Linked DNA regions of Pelosinus fermentans DSM 17108. The protein of the gene in region 1 binds, or shares a complex with, the protein of each later gene. Links are inferred from orthologs where the notes say so. Each region holds a gene or a part of one and is shown on either strand. Other genes may lie near its edges. The genes, in order: groL and metK.

Region 1 (9,826 bases):
CCTATGCTGGATGCGCAAAAGGGAAACGTCTATCAGGCATTATTTGAATGGCATCAGGGAGAATTAAAAGAGATACAGCCAGCGATTGTGACAGAGGTTACTGCTGCTTTAGAGAGTTTGAGTCAGCAGGAAAGACCTGTAATCGTAATGGGAGAATCTGCGGTCATGTATCGTGACAAAATAGAACAGATTGGAAAAAATCTAATACTTGCTGCACCTCATGTGGTTATCCAGCGAGCCAGCAGTGTTGCCGGTTTAGGTTATAAGCTGATCAAGCAAGGAGTGCGACATGATGTAATGGGTTTAGAACCTTTATATATTAGACGTTCAGAAGCTGAGGTTTTATGGGAGTGTCGTCATGGAGTTGCCAAATGACCGTAATGATGGTACGGCGTATGAATACGCTTGATATTGATGGTGTTCTTGCAGTAGAGCAGCAATCCTTTACGACTCCCTGGTCTCGCGAGGGATTTGTTAATGAAATGAACAATGAATTGTCCTATTATTTGGTGATGGTAGAGGCTGGTAAAATCATTGGCTATGCAGGTATGTGGCTTATTGTAGATGAAGCACATGTTACGAATGTAGCGGTTTTACCCGCATATAGAGGGAAAAAATTAGGCGAAAAATTAATGTCTGCTCTTCTTGAACATGCGAAGAATAGGGGAGCGGTTAGAATGACCCTGGAAGTGCGTGCTTCTAATACCGTTGCTCAAGGTCTATATAGTAAATTTGGTTTTACATCCCAAGGAAGACGGCGTAATTATTATACGGATACCAAAGAAGATGCACTCATTATGTGGTGCGAGAAGTTATAAAGAAATTTCGATAAATAAAAAAAGAGCCACTTTCGTGGCTTATAGGGTGATTGATGATACTTACAATATGTCATAGTGGGTAAGAATGTGACTATTATTGTATTGATTGTAATGATAGAAAGATGGAGGCCTTTGTTTTGAAAAATACGCAGCAGGAAACCAGAAAACCTTGTTTAACACTGGCTCTAGAAACCAGTTGTGATGAAACATCTGCAGCAGTAGTGGCTGATGGACGCATTGTTTTGTCAAATATTATTTCTTCCCAGATTCCAGTACACCAAAAATATGGTGGAGTTGTGCCTGAGATTGCTTCTCGTAAACATATTGAAAATGTACTCCCCGTGATCGATCAAGCACTAAAGGCGGCTGGGGTAGCATTAACCGATATTTCAGCGATTGGAGTTACTTACGGACCAGGTCTGGTGGGAGCATTATTAGTTGGTGTATCAGTAGCAAAAGCCTTATCTTTTGCTGCAGGGATACCTCTCGTTGGCGTGAATCATCTAGAGGGGCATATTTTTGCCAATTTTTTGGCTCACCCGAATTTAGAACCGCCATTCATGGCTTTAGTAGTATCGGGAGGTCATACTTCCCTAGTACATGTGAAGGGGTATAATGAATTTGTATTATTGGGTCAGACACGGGATGATGCGGCAGGAGAGGCTTTTGATAAAGTCGCAAGGGTGATGAAATTGCCTTACCCTGGAGGTCCTTATATTGATGCTTTGGCTGCTAAAGGTAATCCGGAAGCTATTGCTTTTCCTAGAGCACTATCAGGAAAAAACAGCTTTGAGTTTAGCTTTAGCGGATTAAAATCGGCAGTGTTAAACTATTTAAATAGTGCAGCGCAAAAACAAGAAGAAATAAATACAGCAGATGTAGCAGCCAGTTTTCAGGCAGCTGTCATTGATGTACTGGTTAGTAAAAGTCTTCAAGCTGCGGCTGTCTCTGGTGTAGGGCAGATTGTTCTTGCTGGAGGTGTAGCTGCCAATAGTGGTCTTAAAGCTAAATTAGGGTATGAATGCCAACAGGCAGGGATATCCTTCTACTATCCAGATCCTATATTGTGCACTGACAATGCTGCCATGATTGCTTGCAGGGCCTATTATCAGCATCAAATAGGCGATTATGCCGATTTGCATTTGAATGCAAAACCTTCTTTAAAATTAGGCGCAGGGAAGCAGTGACTTAACATATGGAGTAAAATGTAAAATAAAAGTTTGAAAATTCCACGACAAGGAATTTTTATATAATAAGTGGAATAAGTATAAACAAAGTAATAGAGCAGGTATTCGCAATTATTTTTAAGTAATAGTTGGAGGTACAAATGGGAGTGGCTGGAGATATTTGTCGAAAAGTAACTACATTAGCCCCAGCGCAAATTGCAGTGCTAGACACAATTTGCACCGTATTGGGATTAGCAAGTGACTTGGCCCACGCCCAAGTTACCTTATATACGAAAGCGCGTATGGAGAACTTTTTGGTTATTGCAGCGCAAATAAAACCCAATACTAGCTATGTGCAGCATAAGCCCAGCTTATTGGGGTCAACTGTCTATGCCTTAGAGGAGCCGCTTATATGGCGAAGTATCTCCATGGGAGAAGCGATTCATGGACAACGGGAATGGGCTCTGGGTATGTGGATGGAAATGCAGGTCTACCCTGTGCGGGATGCTAGCGGCAATGTAATTGCTGCTGTCAGTTTTGAATCTAGCATGGAAGAAGCTCACGTACATGGGCATCAACTCTTGGTTGAAACAGCACAACTTCTTTTATCGACAGTGAAAATACCAAGCAGCAGTAAGCAATATCGTTCCTTGTCTGCCAGTGATGGTATTCTCATTGTGAATGAGCATGGTAAAATCATTTTTGCTAATTCAACCGCGGATAGTATATATAAAGTATTAGCTGTAGGAAATATTGTCGGACGGCGCATTTATGAGCGCCAGGCCCATATGGGGTTAGCCCAAAAGGCTATGACCATTCAAGAGCCTTGTGAGGCAGAATTGTCAGCAGGCAATATGGTATTGGTACAAAGGGCAATTCCTATTATTGTAAACCAAGTTACAGCCTGTACAGTTGTAATTTTAACGGATGTTACCGAAGTAAAAAAGAAAGAAAAAGAATTATTAATAAAATCAGCAGTCATTCAAGAAATACACCATCGGGTGAAAAATAATTTACAGACCATTGCCAGTTTGCTGCGGCTGCAGTCAAGGCGTACGAAATCCCAGGAAGTAAAAGCTGCTCTACGGGAAAGTGTGAATCGGATTTCGAGTATTTCTGTTGTTCATGAATTTTTATCACAGCAGGATGCAGAATTTATTGATGTAGCAGAAGTGGCTAGAAATATTCTCGACCTAGTTATTCAAAATATGCTGGAACCAGACTTTAATTTACAAACTATTTTTAATGGTGAGACAGTGGTATTTCCCTCGGAGCAGGCTAGCAGTTTGGCTCTGGTTATTAATGAGCTGATCCAAAACTCCATCGAGCATGGTTTTGTAGGTCGGCATGAAGGCATCATCGGGGTTGACATTAGTACCCTGGAAGATGAATATAAAATCGAAATCTATGATAACGGCATTGGCATGCCACCGAGCTTTAATCCCCAATTATCCAACAGTTTGGGATTGCAGATTGTACGAACACTGATTGAGAGTGATGTTGGCGGTAGTTTTGCATTATACACGGATAATGGTACTCATGCTTGTATTACCATTCCCCGTAAGGCGAAAGGAGGAGTTTAGAATGGAATCATTGCGGATTGTTATAGCTGATAATGAATCAATTATTCGGATGGATTTAAAAGAGCTTTTGGAAGAGGCAGGGCATACGGTCGTAGCAGAAGCCTCTGACGGATCAAGGGCTGTTGATTTAGTTCGTCAATATCGGCCTGATTTGGTTATTATGGATATTAAGATGCCTGAGATGGATGGTATTACAGCAGCAAAAATAATTTCCAATGAGAAGCTTGCTCCTGTTCTATTGTTAACAGCATTTAGTCAGAAGGATATTGTGGAGAAAGCGAAGGATTCAGGTGTACTGGCTTATTTAGTGAAACCTGTTAAAGAAGTGAATTTATTTCCTGCTATCGAGATCGCTTTGTCTCGCTTTCAAGAGTTTGCTGAGTTAGAGCAAGAACTCGAGAATGTGAAACAATCCCTAGAGACACGAAAAATTCTTGACCGTGCGAAGGGGATTTTGATGGACGCTTACAATCTTAGCGAAACAGAAGCCTATCGTCGCATTCAACAATATAGTATGAGTAAACGCAAATCGATTAAAGATGTTGCTGAATCCATTGTAGAAGCAGCAACGAAAAGAACATAGCCTGCTTAAAGTGCCTAATTGGGCACTTTTCTACTTATAAGCAGCCAAAAACACCGTTTATCTTTTGCACGTATTATACGCAGTGAGAAGTGAATCTAAATTTTTTTTGAAAAAAATATGGATTTTTCCTATTAAACACTTGCTTTTTCTTGCTGAATTTTATATCATAAATTATGTGATTAGCACTCGCTAACAATGAGTGCTAACAAGATTAATATCATTACATATCGTGGAGGAGGAAATTTCAATGATTAAGCCATTGGGTGACAGAGTCGTCATTAAGGTTTTAGAAGGCGAGATGAAAACAAAAAGTGGTATCGTACTACCTGATACTGCTAAGGAAAAGCCACAAGAAGGTGAAATTATCGAGGTCGGTACTGGCAAAGTATTGGACAATGGCCAACGCGTAGCTCTTGATGTAAAAGTTGGCGATAAAATTATATTCTCCAAATATGCAGGTACTGAAGTTAAATATGAAGGGCAAGAATATCTGATTGTAAGCGAAAGAGATATTTTAGCAGTTGTACAATAATAAAATTATTTGGGAGGTTTACATATAATGGCAAAGCAAATTTTATTTGATGAAGACGCACGTCGCGCATTAGAAAGAGGCGTAAATGCACTTGCAAATGCAGTAAAAGTAACACTTGGACCTAAGGGTCGTAATGTTGTTCTGGATAAAAAATTCGGTGCTCCTACTGTTACAAATGATGGTGTAACTATTGCACGTGACATTGATTTGGAAGATCCGTTTGAAAATATGGGTGCTCAGCTTGTTAAAGAAGTTGCTACCAAAACCAATGATGTGGCTGGTGATGGTACTACTACTGCAACTTTACTTGCACAAGCTATGATTCGTGAAGGTATGCGCAACGTAGCAGCAGGCGCAAACCCTATGATCATTAAAAAAGGTATCGAAAAAGCAGTAAAAACCTTAGTGGAAGAGATTAAAAAATCTGCTAAGAAAGTAGAAACAAAAGATGCGATTGCACAAGTTGCATCGATTTCCGCAGCTGACGAAGAAATCGGTAATTTGATTGCAGAAGCTATGGAAAAAGTGGGTAAAGACGGCGTTATTACTGTTGAAGAATCCAAAGGTATGGGAACTAGTCTTGATGTAGTAGAAGGTATGCAATTTGACCGTGGCTACATTTCCCCATACATGGTAACGGATACTGACAAAATGGAAGCGATTTTAAACGATCCTTATATTTTGATCACTGACCGTAAAATTGGTGCCATCGCAGATTTACTTCCTACATTGGAAAAAGTGGTGCAGCAAGGTCGCGAACTTTTAATCCTTGCTGAAGATATCGAAGGCGAAGCATTAGCAACTTTGGTTGTGAATAAATTACGTGGTACCTTTAAAGCTGTAGCTGTAAAAGCTCCTGGTTTTGGTGACCGTCGTAAAGCAATGCTTGAAGACATTGCTGCTTTAACTGGCGGTACTGTTGTTACAGAAGAAATTGGCCGCAAACTTGACACCGTAGAGCTTGTTGATCTTGGACGTGCCCGTCAAGTACGTGTTTCCAAAGAAGAAACCACCATTATTGATGGCGCTGGTGATGTAACTCTAATCAAAGCTCGCGTTAGCCAAATCAAAACACAAATCGAAGATAGCACTTCTGATTTTGATAAAGAAAAACTTCAAGAACGTCTTGCTAAATTATCTGGCGGTGTAGCTGTAATTCAAGTAGGTGCTGCAACAGAAGTAGAACTGAAAGAAAAGAAATACCGTATTGAAGATGCTTTGAATGCAACTCGTGCTGCTGTTGAAGAAGGTATTGTTGCCGGTGGTGGTACTACTTTCATCGATATCTTATCAGCTCTTGATGCCATTGAAGTAATTGGTGACGAAAAGACAGGTGTTGAAATTGTAAAACGTGCAATTGAAGAGCCTGTACGTCAAATCGCTAACAATGCAGGCCTTGAAGGTTCCATCGTTGTTGCAGGCGTGAAAAAAGCCGGTAAAGGCATGGGCTTCAATGCATTAACTGAAGAATATGTTGACATGATTGCTGCAGGTATTGTTGACCCAGCAAAAGTTACTCGCTCTGCATTGCAAAATGCTGCTAGTATCGCCGCAATGGTATTAACTACTGAAACATTAGTAGCTGATAAACCTGAAAAAGACGGTGGTGCTGGTGCTGCTGCTATGGGTGGCATGGGCGGTATGGGTGGCATGGGTGGTATGGGCGGCATGATGTAATAGCAGCCTCAAGCCCCTTTGCAGGAACGGGCTTGAACGCTGGTAAGCATTAAACGCTACCAATCTGCTACCATAATTAGTAAAAATCAGGCTGCCTACAAGTCTATCAAACTTGTAGGCAGCCTTTTTATATTTCTTCTGCTGTATTTTTTCATTTTTGTCTTCATAATTTTCACTTTGCATGCATACATACTATTGTATGGGGTGGGAGGGGGAAGATTATGGTTCTCAATTTGCGGCGAATATTTCATCATCGGCATTTATTTTATGGCATGGTGGGTCTCTTTGCTATTGGTGCTGTTTATGTACAAGTGGCAGAATTGATTTCTGGTGGACCAATAGCAATTGCTGGTACGCGAACAGAACGAAAGGTTGTAGCGTTAACCTTTGATCATTCTTGGGGTAATAAATTTACACCGTCCATATTGGATACCTTAAAGCAGCATAATCAGAAGGCGACCTTCTTTATCATGGGACCATGGGCACAAAAATATCCAGATGTGGCAAAGCGTATGGTAACGGATGGACATGAGATAGCCAGCCATGGGTATCGTCATGAGAATTATGGAGATCGGACGAGAGAATGGGTAACAGAGGATATTGAAAAATCACATAAATTGATTAAAGAAGTCACAGGGGTGGATGCTACCCTGATTCGACCTCCAAACGGTCACTATAATCAGCAGTCACTAAAGGCTACAGAGGATCTGGGCTACAAAACCATTATTTGGAACATAGACTCGCTGGATTGGAAAAATCCTGGCAGAGATGTTATTATAGAAAGGGTAATGAAACGGTTAAAGCCCGGAGGAATTATTCTTATGCATGCCTCAGATACTCCTGTGCAGACTGCAGATGCTCTGCCTATCTTATTAGATAAAATAAAAGCAGAAGGTTATGAAATTGTTACTGTGGGTCAGCTATTAAATGAGCATGCCGAAAATGGAATACTACGACATTAATAGATTGCTTATGAGCAATCTTATTTTTTTGCATTCTGGGGCAGGGAAAAGGTTATAATATCGCGAAGATATATAAGTTTCATAAACCAATGAAGTGGATTGTATGGCTGCGTCTTCTTTATGCGATAAATGAGGTGACAGGAAAAAATGAATAGTATCGAGATCGCCTCGAGAAAAATAGATAAAGGTGAGCGCTTAAATTTTACAGAGGCATTGGCACTCTATCAGCACAATGATATCCTTAAGCTGGCTGAGTTAGCGCGCATGGTTAAAGAGCGTAAGTCCGGACAATATGTGTATTATAATGTGAATCGGCATATTAACTTAACCAATATATGTGTATCAGGTTGTCCGTTATGTGCTTTTGGCTGTAAAGCAGAGGAGCAGAGAGCCTATGTAATGCAAAAATCGGAAGTAATCGAAATTGTAAGCCAGACAATGAGAGAAACGCCTGATCTTAGTGAAATACACATGGTAAGTGCATTACATCCCGATAAACCATTTTCTTATTATTTGGATATTGTTGCGGCAGTGAAAAGGGCAGCACCCCAAGTGCATTTAAAAGCCTTTACCCCTGTGGAAATTGTTCATTTTGCTAACATCTCCCAACTGGGTATAACGGCAGTGTTAGAACAACTAAAAGCAGCAGGCTTAGATTCCCTGCCAGGTGGCGGCGCGGAAATTCTAGATGATAGCGTGCGTAAGATTATCTGTCCCAATAAAGCTACGACGGCTGAGTGGATTGATGTAATTACAGCGGCGCATTCTCTAGGATTGCCCACTAATGCTACGATGCTTTATGGTCATGTCGAAACAATCGAACAGCGGATACAGCATTTAATTACCTTGCGGGATATTCAGGATCGGACAGGCAAATTTCAAGCCTTCATTGCGTTTCCTTTTCATCCAGCCAACACTGGATTCACTAACTTGCAGCGAGTAAGTTCATGGGAAGATTTGAAGATGATTTCCTTAGCACGATTGGTATTAGATAATTTTGATCATATAAAGGCATTTTGGATGATGCTGACACTGCCGATTGCTCAGCTGGCGTTAACTTTTGGTGCAGATGACCTAGATGGAACGGTTGTGGAAGAAAAGATCATTCATGCCGCTGGTGCTACTACAAAAAAAGGAATTACGAAAAAAGAGATTATCAGTTTTGTTGAAGAGACAGGTTACCTTGCAGTAGAAAGAGATACTTTTTACCGCCCACTGAAAATCTCAAGTGGAGTGAAATCATATGGATAATCAAAGCTTAGGAAATATCAAATTTATTAACTGTTTGCCGCTGCACTATGGGTTATCTCACGGCGGCTTTGGAGAAAAACTTTCGATCTATTCAGCAACTCCGGCCCAGCTTAATCAACTAATAGTCACGGAACAATTAAATATTAGTCCTGTGTCTTCTATTATATATGCACAAAACAGTGAGAAATTAGTAGTGCTGCCCAATGTGTCCATCAGTGCAGAGAACGCATTAGAGAGTATTATCTTAGTGTCAAAACATCCAATTGAGCAGTTAAAGCAGGCTCGTATTGCACTGACGTCCAAATCAGCGACTTCTCATGGCTTGTTAAAAATCATTATGCATCATGCATATCAAGCTTCCCCGGAATATTTTGTCAGTCCCTTGTCTCTTGACGAAGGGGTATTAGAGGATGCAGAGGCAGTATTATTTATTGGTGATGATGCTCTTATGGCTTATCATCATCAATTGGCTGGCTACTATTATTATGATCTGGGAGGGGAGTGGAAAAAACTCACCGGCCTTCCTATGGTATATGCGGTATGGGCACTCAATCGTAAGTTTGCTGATCTAAATAAAGACTATGTACAAATGGTATATGAGAAAGTGACTGGCGGATTTCAATATGGTCTAACTCATATAGCGGATGCTGCTCGTACCTTACAAGATACGTTCTCTTTAACAGCGGCACAAATTGTTCATTATATTGGCTTGCTCAACTATCAATTCAGCCCTGCTCATGAACAGGCTTTATTGACATATTATAGAATGGCTCATGATTTAGGTTTAAGTCCTAACATAACAGAGATTGAGTTTGCAAAGGTGGTAAAATGAGTAGGATACTAGCAACGAATCAAGCTGTAGAAATGTTATCTGGTGGAGATATTTTAGAACTGGGACAGGCAGCAAATAAAATGCGGCAGAAGATGCATCCGGGAAATGTAGTTACCTTTATAATTGATCGTAATATCAATTATACAAATATCTGTACAAGTGAATGCCGATTTTGTGCTTTTTATCGCAGGCAGGGGCATCCTGACGGTTATACCCTATCTCAAACTGCTATCTTTGATAAGCTGAAAGAAACCATTGAAGCAGGCGGTACGCAGGTCATGCTCCAAGGTGGTCTAAATCCAGCCTTAGGTTTGGATTATTATGTTGAATTACTTACCTATATCAAAAAGAATTTTAATATTGCCATTCACTCTTTTTCCCCTGCAGAAATTGTTCATATTGCAAAAAAAGAAGGACGATCG
Region 2 (9,785 bases), 920 kb from region 1 along the record:
GGCAATCGCTCTAGCGGGAAGATGGGATATGCTTTAGCAAGTGCTGCTGCTGCAAGAGGAGCAACTGTTACGTTAATATCAGGACCTACCAATTTAAAAGCTGCCTGCGGAATTAAAGTCGAATATGTAGAAGCCGCATCAGATATGAGGGCGGCTGTATTGGCGCATTATAATGAGAGTGACATTGTAATCAAAGCTGCTGCTGTAGCCGATTATCGTCCACAAAGTACTGCAGAACACAAAATTAAGAAGACTGGCGATACATTACAGCTTGTCTTAGAAAGAAACCCTGATATATTATTAGAACTTGGTCAGTTGAAAAAACAGCAGATGCTAATTGGCTTTGCTGCGGAAACTCAGCAGCTGGTTCTTCATGCGCAGGAGAAACTAGCTAAAAAAAATCTGGATATGATTATTGCTAATGATGTATCTGTTCCAGGCGTTGGGTTTAATGCAGATCACAATATAGCGAAAGTGTTATACCGTGATGGGCGGATTGAAGAGTTATCCAAAATGTCCAAAGAACACATGGCAAACATTATTTTGGATAAAATTCTCGCAGAATGTCGAAAATAGGTTGATTTTTTCATTATTTTACATTAGTATTTAATTTGATACAATTTTATATGATATGCTCATCAAGAGTTGGTGGAGGGATTGGCCCAATGAAACCGCGGCAACCATTTGGAAATCCAAAACGGTGCCAATTCCTGCGGAATAATCCGCAAGATGGGAGAGTGTAACACCCTCCCTATGGGTGTTTTTTATTGTTTATTAAAAATGGGGGTATGATTTGTGAAAAAAAAGAGAGTTTTATTTACATCAGAATCAGTTACTGAAGGTCATCCAGATAAAATAGCAGATCAAATTTCAGATAGTGTATTAGATGCAATCATGGCAAAAGATCCAATGGGACGTGTAGCTTGTGAAACGCTTATTACGACAGGGCAAGTACATGTAGTTGGTGAAATCACTACAAGTTGTTATGTGGATATTCCAAAAATTGTACGGGACACGGTGAAAGAAATTGGCTATACTCGTGCAAAGTATGGTTTTGATGGAGATACATGCGGTGTGCTGGTTTCCATTGGAGAACAATCAGCTGATATTGCTTTAGGCGTTGATAAGTCTTTAGAGGCTAAACGAGGTCAAATGGACGAAATTGAATCCATTGGGGCTGGTGACCAAGGAATGATGTTTGGTTATGCTACCAATGAAACTCCTGAATACATGCCATTGACAATTGCTCTGGCTCATAAATTGGCTCGGCGTTTAGCAGAGGTGCGCAAAAATGAGGAAGTAAGTTATCTGCGTCCTGATGGTAAAACTCAAGTTACAGTAGAATACGAAGACGGTAAACCTCTTCGTGTTGATACCATTGTTATATCAACTCAGCATGGTCCTGAAGTTGAACTGGCAACCATTGAAAAAGATCTGATTGAGAAAGTAATTGCTCCGATTGTTCCAGCAGAATTATTAGATGAGAAAACCAAATACTATATCAATCCGACAGGTCGTTTTGTAATCGGTGGACCACAAGGTGATGCTGGTTTGACTGGTCGCAAAATAATTGTTGATACCTATGGCGGAATGGCTCGTCATGGTGGTGGTGCCTTCTCTGGTAAAGATTGTACCAAAGTTGACCGCTCTGCCGCTTATGCTGCACGTTATGTAGCTAAAAATGTTGTTGCAGCAGGATTGGCAGATAAATGTGAAATTCAGCTAGCCTATGCGATTGGTATGGCTCATCCAGTATCGATTATGGTAGAAACTTTTGGGACTGCTAAGGTGGATGAAGATGTAATTGCTGAGCTTATTAAAAAACATTTCGATTTGCGTCCGGCTGGTATTATTAAAGCGTTAGATTTACGTCGCCCTATCTACCGCCAAACAGCAGCTTACGGGCATTTTGGTCGTACGGATGTGGATTTACCATGGGAAAGGACCGATAAAGCAGAAACCCTTCGTAAAGAGGCTAATCTATAATTGGGATGTTAGCTGTTTTAGCAGGATTTTTCTGAATTTCATGGGAATTGTATATGCTATAGCCAAAAAAGAGGGAACAATGAGCTTCCCTCTTTTTAATTTTATGATAATTATGAAGGTAAAAATGCAGTTATATGCTATAAAATCGTGTTAAGATATAAATAGGCAAGCTGAATCCTCTAAAAGAAATACCTTTAAAAGACTATTAATAGCGAATGGTGGTAAATATGCAACGTATTGCTCAAGTCTTAATAAACATTACAACTAAAAATATTAATAAAGCTTTTTCTTATAGCATCCCTGATCATTTGGATTATGTTGATGCAGGGTGGCGTGTTTTAGTACCTTTTGGTAATCGTAAATTAGAAGGTTTTGTTATTGATATTATAATAGAGGAAGACTCGAATCGTATTGAGTTAAAGCCAATTATCGATATACTAGATAATGACAAATGGTTTGACGAGCATATGATGCATACAGCTAGATGGATTAGTGAATATTATCTTTGTAATTTAGTAGATGCCATGCGTTTATTTATTCCAGGAAAATCCGGTGTGAAAAGTGTTGTTGCTTATTCTGTCGAGATGGAAGTGGATACAGAAACAACACTGGTTGCCTTATCTGCTAAATATCCAGAATATAGCCAAGTGCTGTCATATATAGAGACGCACAGCCCTATTCTGTCTGTTAAACTGGAAAAGAAATTTGGCCCAAGCGTTTTGAAAGCAATAAGATACTTAGTGAGAAATAAGATCATAATCGCTGAATCAATTGCAAAAAAAATGGGTACACACCGTTATAAAACGATAATGAGTTTACTAATGGATGCTGAAGCAACTCGAGAACAAATTAGCAAGTTGGCAAAAAAGCCAGCACAATGCCGTTTGCTCCAATACTTGATAGATCACGGGCAATTGGCATCTGATGAATTGAAAAAGAGTAATACCAGTCATGAAACTGTAAAAAAATTAGTACAGGACGGTCTTATAAAACTTGAAAAAGTTCAAGTGGTACGTGATAGTTATGCGGATATATGTAAAGCAAAGAATGATATATCATTAACAGCAGAGCAGCAGCAAGTATTAGAAAAAATTATGCCAAAGATGGAAGCAAGAAAGTTTCAATCGTTTTTACTGCATGGTATTACTGGCAGTGGAAAGACACAGGTGTATATTGAAGCGGTAGCGGCTGCGCGTCAAAAGAATCGCCAAGCTATTGTTCTTGTTCCTGAGATTGCTCTTACCAGTCAAATTGTCTCAAGATTTAAAGCTAGATTTGGAGATGATGTTGTTGTGATGCATAGTAAATTGTCTACTGGCGAACGTTATGATGCTTGGCAGCGACTTCGAGGCAAGCAAGCTGGCATTGTAATTGGTGCACGTTCTGCTATTTTTGCACCCTTGCCAGATGTCGGTATTATTATTATGGATGAAGAACATGAATTTACGTACAAACAAGAAGAAACACCTCGTTATCATACAAGACAAGTCGCTATTACGAGAGCTACTTTGTCTGGTGCGGTGGTCATCATGGGCAGCGCTACGCCAGCAATCGAGACTTATTTTCAGACTCAAATGGGCCAACATACCTTGCTACTTATGTCAAAGCGCATAGCTAATGCAAATTTGCCCGCAGTCACTATCGTTGATATGCGGGAAGAATTGCGTAAGAAGAGACGAAGTGTCATATCACTTCCCTTGCAAGAACTGCTGCAAGAGACTATAAGTCGTGGCGAACAAGCTATTATTTTACTGAATCGTCGTGGTTATGCTACCTTCGTCATGTGTCGGGAATGTGGACATATTGTACGTTGTAAGCATTGCGATATTTCTCTGGTGTATCATTCTGTAGGGAAGAAGCTGAAGTGTCACTATTGCCAGTGTATTGAAACGGTTCCGGATATTTGCCCTGAATGTAATAGCCGCTATATTCGTTTTTTTGGAACCGGCACACAAAAGCTGCAAGAGGAAATAGTAACATTGTTTCCCCATATCCGCGTAGTGCGGATGGATCAGGATACAACAGGTGGAAGAATGGCCTATGATCGTATTTTAGAGGCATTTGCTAAAGGCGAATATGATCTTTTACTGGGGACACAGATGGTGGCTAAAGGGCATGACGTGAAAAATGTGACGGCCGTTGGCATTATAGCAGCTGATAGTATATTAAATTTACCAGACTTTAGAGCAGCGGAGCGCGTATATGCGTTGCTAACTCAGGCGGCAGGTCGTGCAGGCCGCGGTGATAAGGCAGGAAAGGTCGTAGTACAGACTTATAATCCTGAGCATTATGCAGTACAGGCAGGAGCTAATCAGGATTATCAAAGTTTTTATGAATCTGAGATTGTGTACCGCAAAGCGCTTTGTTATCCACCTTATGGACAAATCATAAAATTAACAGTTCAGGCTAAAGAAGAAAGTATGGCTCGCAATCAGGCTGAGCAAATAATCAAAGAATTGCGAAGCTTAATGGCGGAAAGTAAGACTGTAGAAATAATAGGGCCGTTTCCCGCTCCGATTGCTAAAGTTAATGATATATTTCGTATGAATATCATTATAAAAGCAAAGGATCTCACGAATGTGAGGGCTTACATAACATCTATGGGATTAACCATACGTCCAGATGTTATGATTGATGTGGAACCTGTTAGTATCATGTAGAATAATTTGTTTAGTATAGGCGTGGATTTTTGTATAGTTCTATGATAAAATTTGGGCAGGATTTATCCAAGGTAGGAGGGTATTATAACTGTATGGAAATTAGAAAAGCTGGTGACAAAGTATTAAAAGAAATAGCTGAGCCTGTAGCTCGCGTTGATAAAAAAATAAGGAAACTTATTGATGATATGGCCCAAACTATGTATAATGCTGATGGAGTTGGATTAGCCGCTCCGCAGGTTGGCGTATCTCTTAGGGTTATTGTTTTGGATGTGGATGATGAACTCATCGAATTAATAAATCCAATTATTATAAAAAAAAGTGAAGACTGTGAATTGGGTAATGAAGGATGTTTAAGTGTTCCTGGGGTTTTTGGTGAAGTTGAGAGGTTTTCTGAAGTTACCGTTACAGGCTTAAATCGTTTTGGTAAAAATATAACGATTACAGGAACTGGTTTGTTAGCTAGGGCCCTGCAGCATGAAATCGATCATTTGGATGGCATATTATTTATCGAAAAAGCAAAAACCATTCATAAGGGGTAATTGATATGTCAAAATTAAGAGTCGTATTTATGGGGACGCCAGATTTTGCTGTTCCTTGTTTAGATGCATTAGTTAAAGAAGAATATAATGTTGTTGCAGTGGTAACCCAGCCTGATCGCCCTAAAGGGCGAGGACAAAAACTGGCAGAGTCCCCGGTGAAGCAGGCCGCGATTTCCTATGACATACCTGTATTGCAGCCTAATAAAGTAAAAGATCCTGTATTTCAAGATGTGTTGTTCTCTTTAAAACCTGATATCATTGTTGTTGTTGCTTTTGGGCAGTTATTGCCCAAAACGCTATTAGATTTACCCCCTTTGGGTTGTATAAATGTGCACGCATCTTTATTACCTTTATATCGGGGAGCTGCACCCATCCATTGGTCAATTATTAAAGGTGATAAAGTAACTGGTGTCACCACAATGTTTATGGATATTGGCATGGATACAGGGGACATGATATTAAAGGAGAAGATATCTATTTCTGAAATGGATACTACTGGCGATATCCATGATAAGTTAAAAAATATTGGAGCCAATGTGCTTAGTGAGACAATGAAATTAATTGTGGATAAAAAAGCTCCACGTATTGCACAAAATAATGAAGAGGCTACCTATGCTTCTATGTTGACAAGGGAATTAGAACGTATCAATTGGCAAGTACCGGCAGTTGCCATTCATAATTTGGTTAGAGGTCTCAATCCCTGGCCTGGCGCTTATTGTTTCTATCAAGATAAAAACTTGAAAATCTGGCAAACTAGGACGTATCCAACAGATGATATAGTAACTCAGCCAGGGAGAATCGCAGAGATTACTGCAGAAGGTTTTGCAGTAGAAACAAGACAGGGCTTGCTGGAAATTTTAGAAGTTCAGCCTGCTAGTAAGCGTCGTATGAGGGCAATTGATTTTATATGTGGTTATGGGTTAAGTGTTGGCGATATCTTAGAATAGAAGGTGAATTTTCATGATAGAGGTGATGGCTCGTCCCAAGAAACGCTTGTTTTTGGCACTTATAGTAGCTAGTTTGTTAGTGGCTACTCTTTCTACTTATGGATTGTGGATGGTAAGCTTCCCAGGATTAGCAAATATCAGCACTCACTTGCCGATTATTCTTGGCGTTTTCTTGGCATTATTTATCTTGGCCATTGGAATTGGAGTTGGTGGAATCATTCTAGCCATTTTAGGTTTTTCTACTCTAGCTTTATTCCAAGGACCTGCTTGGTCTGCTATTAATTTATTATTTCCCCTTGCCATTCGAATTGGTAAAATCTTTGATGTGGAAAAAGAAAGAGTCGAACGTTCCTTTATTGAAGTTAGTAATTACTTAATACAGCAAAAAAGAATTAAGGTTGCACCTGAGAAACTCTTAATTCTTACACCACATTGTATTCAACAAGAGATGTGTCAATATAAAGTGACTCACGATATTAGTAATTGTCGAAAATGTGGTGCTTGTCAGGTAGGCGATTTACTGACGATTTCAGAAAAATTTGGGGTGCATGTAGCAATTTCTAATGGCGGGACATTAGCTCGTAAGGTGGTAAAAACATTGCGTCCCCATGCCATTCTAGCCATTGCCTGTGAACGAGATTTGACAAGTGGTATTCAAGATGTGTTTCCGATTCCTGTTATTGGTGTTTTGAATGAAAGGCCAAATGGACCATGTTGTAATACGCGAATTGATATGAAGCGAGTTGAGAAAGCGGTACAAGATTTTATTCTTAAAAAATAAAGGTAGTAAAGGTGAACAAATGGATGCACGTGAAATTGCTCTTAAAATTATCAATGATGTGACAAGTAATCATGCTTATGCAAACATAGCCTTAGTGAGAGAGCTCAATCGTCACAAGATTTCTGATCAAGATCGTCGATTTATTACAGAATTAGTATATGGTACGATTAAGGCCGGTGAAACCTTGGATTGGATTATCGGTCACTATGTAACTAGGTCATTAAACAAAGTTGCGCCAGTGATTTTGAATATTTTGCGTATTGGAATGTATCAGATCTTCTTCTTGTCCAAAGTTCCTGTATCAGCAGCTTGCAATCAAGCAGTAGAATTAACAAAAAAATATGGACATGCTGGTACTGTGAAATTTGTAAATGCGGTGTTAAGAAACGCTGGACGTGGACCTGAAAAAGTAATTTATCCAGACAGAGAAAAGAATATTGTCCAATTTTTAGCCTTAAAATATTTTCATCCCCAATGGATGGTGGCTCGATGGGCGAAACGTTTAGGTGCTGATGCTGCCGAAGAGTTGTGCCAGATTAATAATGTGACTCCAGGTCTTTCATTACGTACCAATACGCTGAAGAATACCAGAGAAGAACTGTTAGAGATTTTAAATCTAGAAGGTGTGAGTGCGGAAGCATCGGCATGGACTCCAGAAGGAATTGTATGTCATAGTTATCCAGCGCTTAGTACATTAAAATCGTTACGTGATGGATTATTTCAAATACAAGATGAAAGCTCTATGTTAGTTGCTCACGTTCTGGCTCCTAAACCAGGCGAGTTTATTATTGATGCTTGTGGCGCACCTGGAGGTAAAAGTACCCATATCGCAACATTAATGGGAAATAAGGGGCGCGTTTTGTCAACGGATATTTATGATCATAAATTAGCTCTAACTCAGGAGAACGCTCAGCGGCTAGGTCTGACGATTATTGATGTGCAGAGTTTGGATGCGACAACCTTAGGTGATAACTATGCAAGACAAGCGGATAAAGTATTAGTGGATGCGCCTTGTTCTGGATTAGGAGTCTTACGGCGAAAAGCTGATTCTCGCTGGCGAAAGACCGAGGATATGTTTAAGGAATTACCAATATTACAGATGGCCATTTTAAAAAGTGCTGCACAGTGCGTAAAATTGGGTGGCACCTTAGTATATAGTACTTGCACAACCGAGCCGGAAGAAAACCAAGATGTTGTTAACAATTTTTTGCAGGAAAATCCGGATTTTGCCTTGCAGCACGCCGGGGAAATGTTTCCAGTTACAGAAAATAAGGCTGAGATGGTGCAGCTATGGCCACATATTGATCATGTAGATGGATTTTTCATTTCTCGTTTAGTGCGAGTGAAATAGGTGAACTAAAATGAGTAATAATATTTTTGGAATGTTTATAGAGGAGATTGCAGCGGTCATCCAGCCCTATGGTTTGCCTAAATACAGCGCTGGGCAAATTGCAAAATGGATGTATCAGGATGGAGTTTATGATTTTAAAGATATGACGAATATATCCAAGAAACATAGGACATTATTAACAGAGCACTTTGTTATTCATTCTGTAATAGCGCGAGCTGTTGAACAATCGTCAGACGGTAAGACTAGTAAATATTTGTTGGAGTTTCATGACGGCATGGCTGTGGAAACTGTTTTAATGCGCCAGCATTATGGTAATAGTGTGTGTATATCAACTCAGGTTGGATGCGCCATGGGCTGTGTATTTTGTGCATCCACTTTAAATGGTGTTTCAAGAAATTTAACTGGTGGCGAAATGTTGGCGCAAGTTTTATTTATTAATAAAGTATTGCAGCAGGAAGGAAGCGCTGTGAATACCATTGTTATTATGGGATCAGGTGAACCCTTGGCCAATTATGACAATGTTTTAAAATTCATTAAATTATGCCATGCTGAATATAGCCTTCACTTAAGCTATCGAGGCATAACATTATCTACATCTGGTTTAGTACCAGAAATAAACAGATTAGCAGCAGAAGGATTGCCGCTGACGCTGTCTATTTCTCTGCATGCATCGAATAACGAATTACGTTCTTTGTTAATGCCAATTAATAATCGCTATTCCCTACCGGAGGTTATGGCTGCAGGGGATTTTTATGCCGAACAAACAGGCAGGCGAGTGACATACGAATATATATTAATTGCAGATCTAAATGATAAGATAGAGCATGCTAAAGAGTTGGCGATTTTGATGAGGGGACGTCTGGCTAATGTCAATTTGATTCCCGTTAATCCAGTAATTGAGCGTGGATTATTACGACCTGACAGCAAAACAATTCAACACTTTGAGAAGATACTTCTTGAAAGAAGAATTAACGTTACAGTTCGTCGTGAAATGGGAACAGATATACGTGCTGCCTGTGGACAGCTTCGAAATAAAGTTTTAAATGAAAAATAAATAGTATCCTGACTTTCTAATAAGCAAAAGTATCATATAAATTGCCTAAAGAAATGGTTGAGATCTATACCTGCCAAATAAGGACTTGGTACAAGCCAGGTCCTTTTATGTTACATTTAAATAAAATGGGATAATATTACCTTATTTTGACTATGCTGATAATATAACGTATAATAAAATAGATTAAATTGTTGGTGAGGTAATAACATGAAGTTTGTGAGAAGTTTAGAAAATATGTTTGAAAAATATATTGAAGGCTTTTTTAACAATAAATTTTCCAGTGGGTTACAGCCTATTGAAATTGGTAAGCAATTAGTTAGGACAATGGATGATGAAAAAACGGTGGGTATTTCTAAAACCTATGTTCCTAATTTATACATCGTTTATTTAAATAATGCAGATTACAGTCGAATCGTTTCTTATAGCCAGACGATTTGTAAAGAGCTATCCCTTTACATAGCAGGTCA

The links.
Region 2: the proteins of groL (region 1) and metK are in contact, whole or in part, in a cryo-EM structure (PDB 8P4O), measured with the Escherichia coli proteins. The link is inferred for Pelosinus fermentans DSM 17108 from one-to-one orthologs.

The regions. Positions count from the first base shown.
Region 1 is NZ_AKVN02000001.1:3,289,274-3,299,099, reverse strand. What follows is about bases 4,104-7,034. They hold groL (chaperonin GroEL), read left to right. Parts: upstream 4,104-4,709; coding sequence 4,710-6,359; downstream 6,360-7,034. Other genes in these bases: pdaB (polysaccharide deacetylase family sporulation protein PdaB), read left to right, coding at 6,581-7,034; groES (co-chaperone GroES), read left to right, coding at 4,398-4,682; FR7_RS15225 (ANTAR domain-containing response regulator), read left to right, coding at 4,104-4,150. In the rest of the region: tRNA (adenosine(37)-N6)-threonylcarbamoyltransferase complex dimerization subunit type 1 TsaB, read left to right, coding at 1-375; rimI (ribosomal protein S18-alanine N-acetyltransferase), read left to right, coding at 372-818; tRNA (adenosine(37)-N6)-threonylcarbamoyltransferase complex transferase subunit TsaD, read left to right, coding at 956-2,005; FR7_RS15230 (histidine kinase N-terminal domain-containing protein), read left to right, coding at 2,146-3,567; more of FR7_RS15225, read left to right, coding at 3,569-4,103; more of pdaB, read left to right, coding at 7,035-7,321; aminofutalosine synthase MqnE, read left to right, coding at 7,469-8,572; FR7_RS15200 (menaquinone biosynthetic enzyme MqnA/MqnD family protein), read left to right, coding at 8,565-9,404; mqnC (cyclic dehypoxanthinyl futalosine synthase), read left to right, coding at 9,401-9,826.
Region 2 is NZ_AKVN02000001.1:2,376,275-2,386,059, forward strand. What follows is about bases 1-2,890. They hold metK (methionine adenosyltransferase), read left to right. Parts: upstream 1-795; coding sequence 796-1,986; downstream 1,987-2,890. Other genes in these bases: coaBC (bifunctional phosphopantothenoylcysteine decarboxylase/phosphopantothenate--cysteine ligase CoaBC), read left to right, coding at 1-576; priA (primosomal protein N'), read left to right, coding at 2,214-2,890. Outside these bases: more of priA, read left to right, coding at 2,891-4,646; def (peptide deformylase), read left to right, coding at 4,688-5,185; fmt (methionyl-tRNA formyltransferase), read left to right, coding at 5,191-6,132; FR7_RS10845 (DUF116 domain-containing protein), read left to right, coding at 6,146-6,913; 16S rRNA (cytosine(967)-C(5))-methyltransferase RsmB, read left to right, coding at 6,933-8,264; dual-specificity RNA methyltransferase RlmN, read left to right, coding at 8,275-9,318; FR7_RS10860 (FhaA domain-containing protein), read left to right, coding at 9,526-9,785. UniProt on the Escherichia coli protein: Catalyzes the formation of S-adenosylmethionine (AdoMet) from methionine and ATP.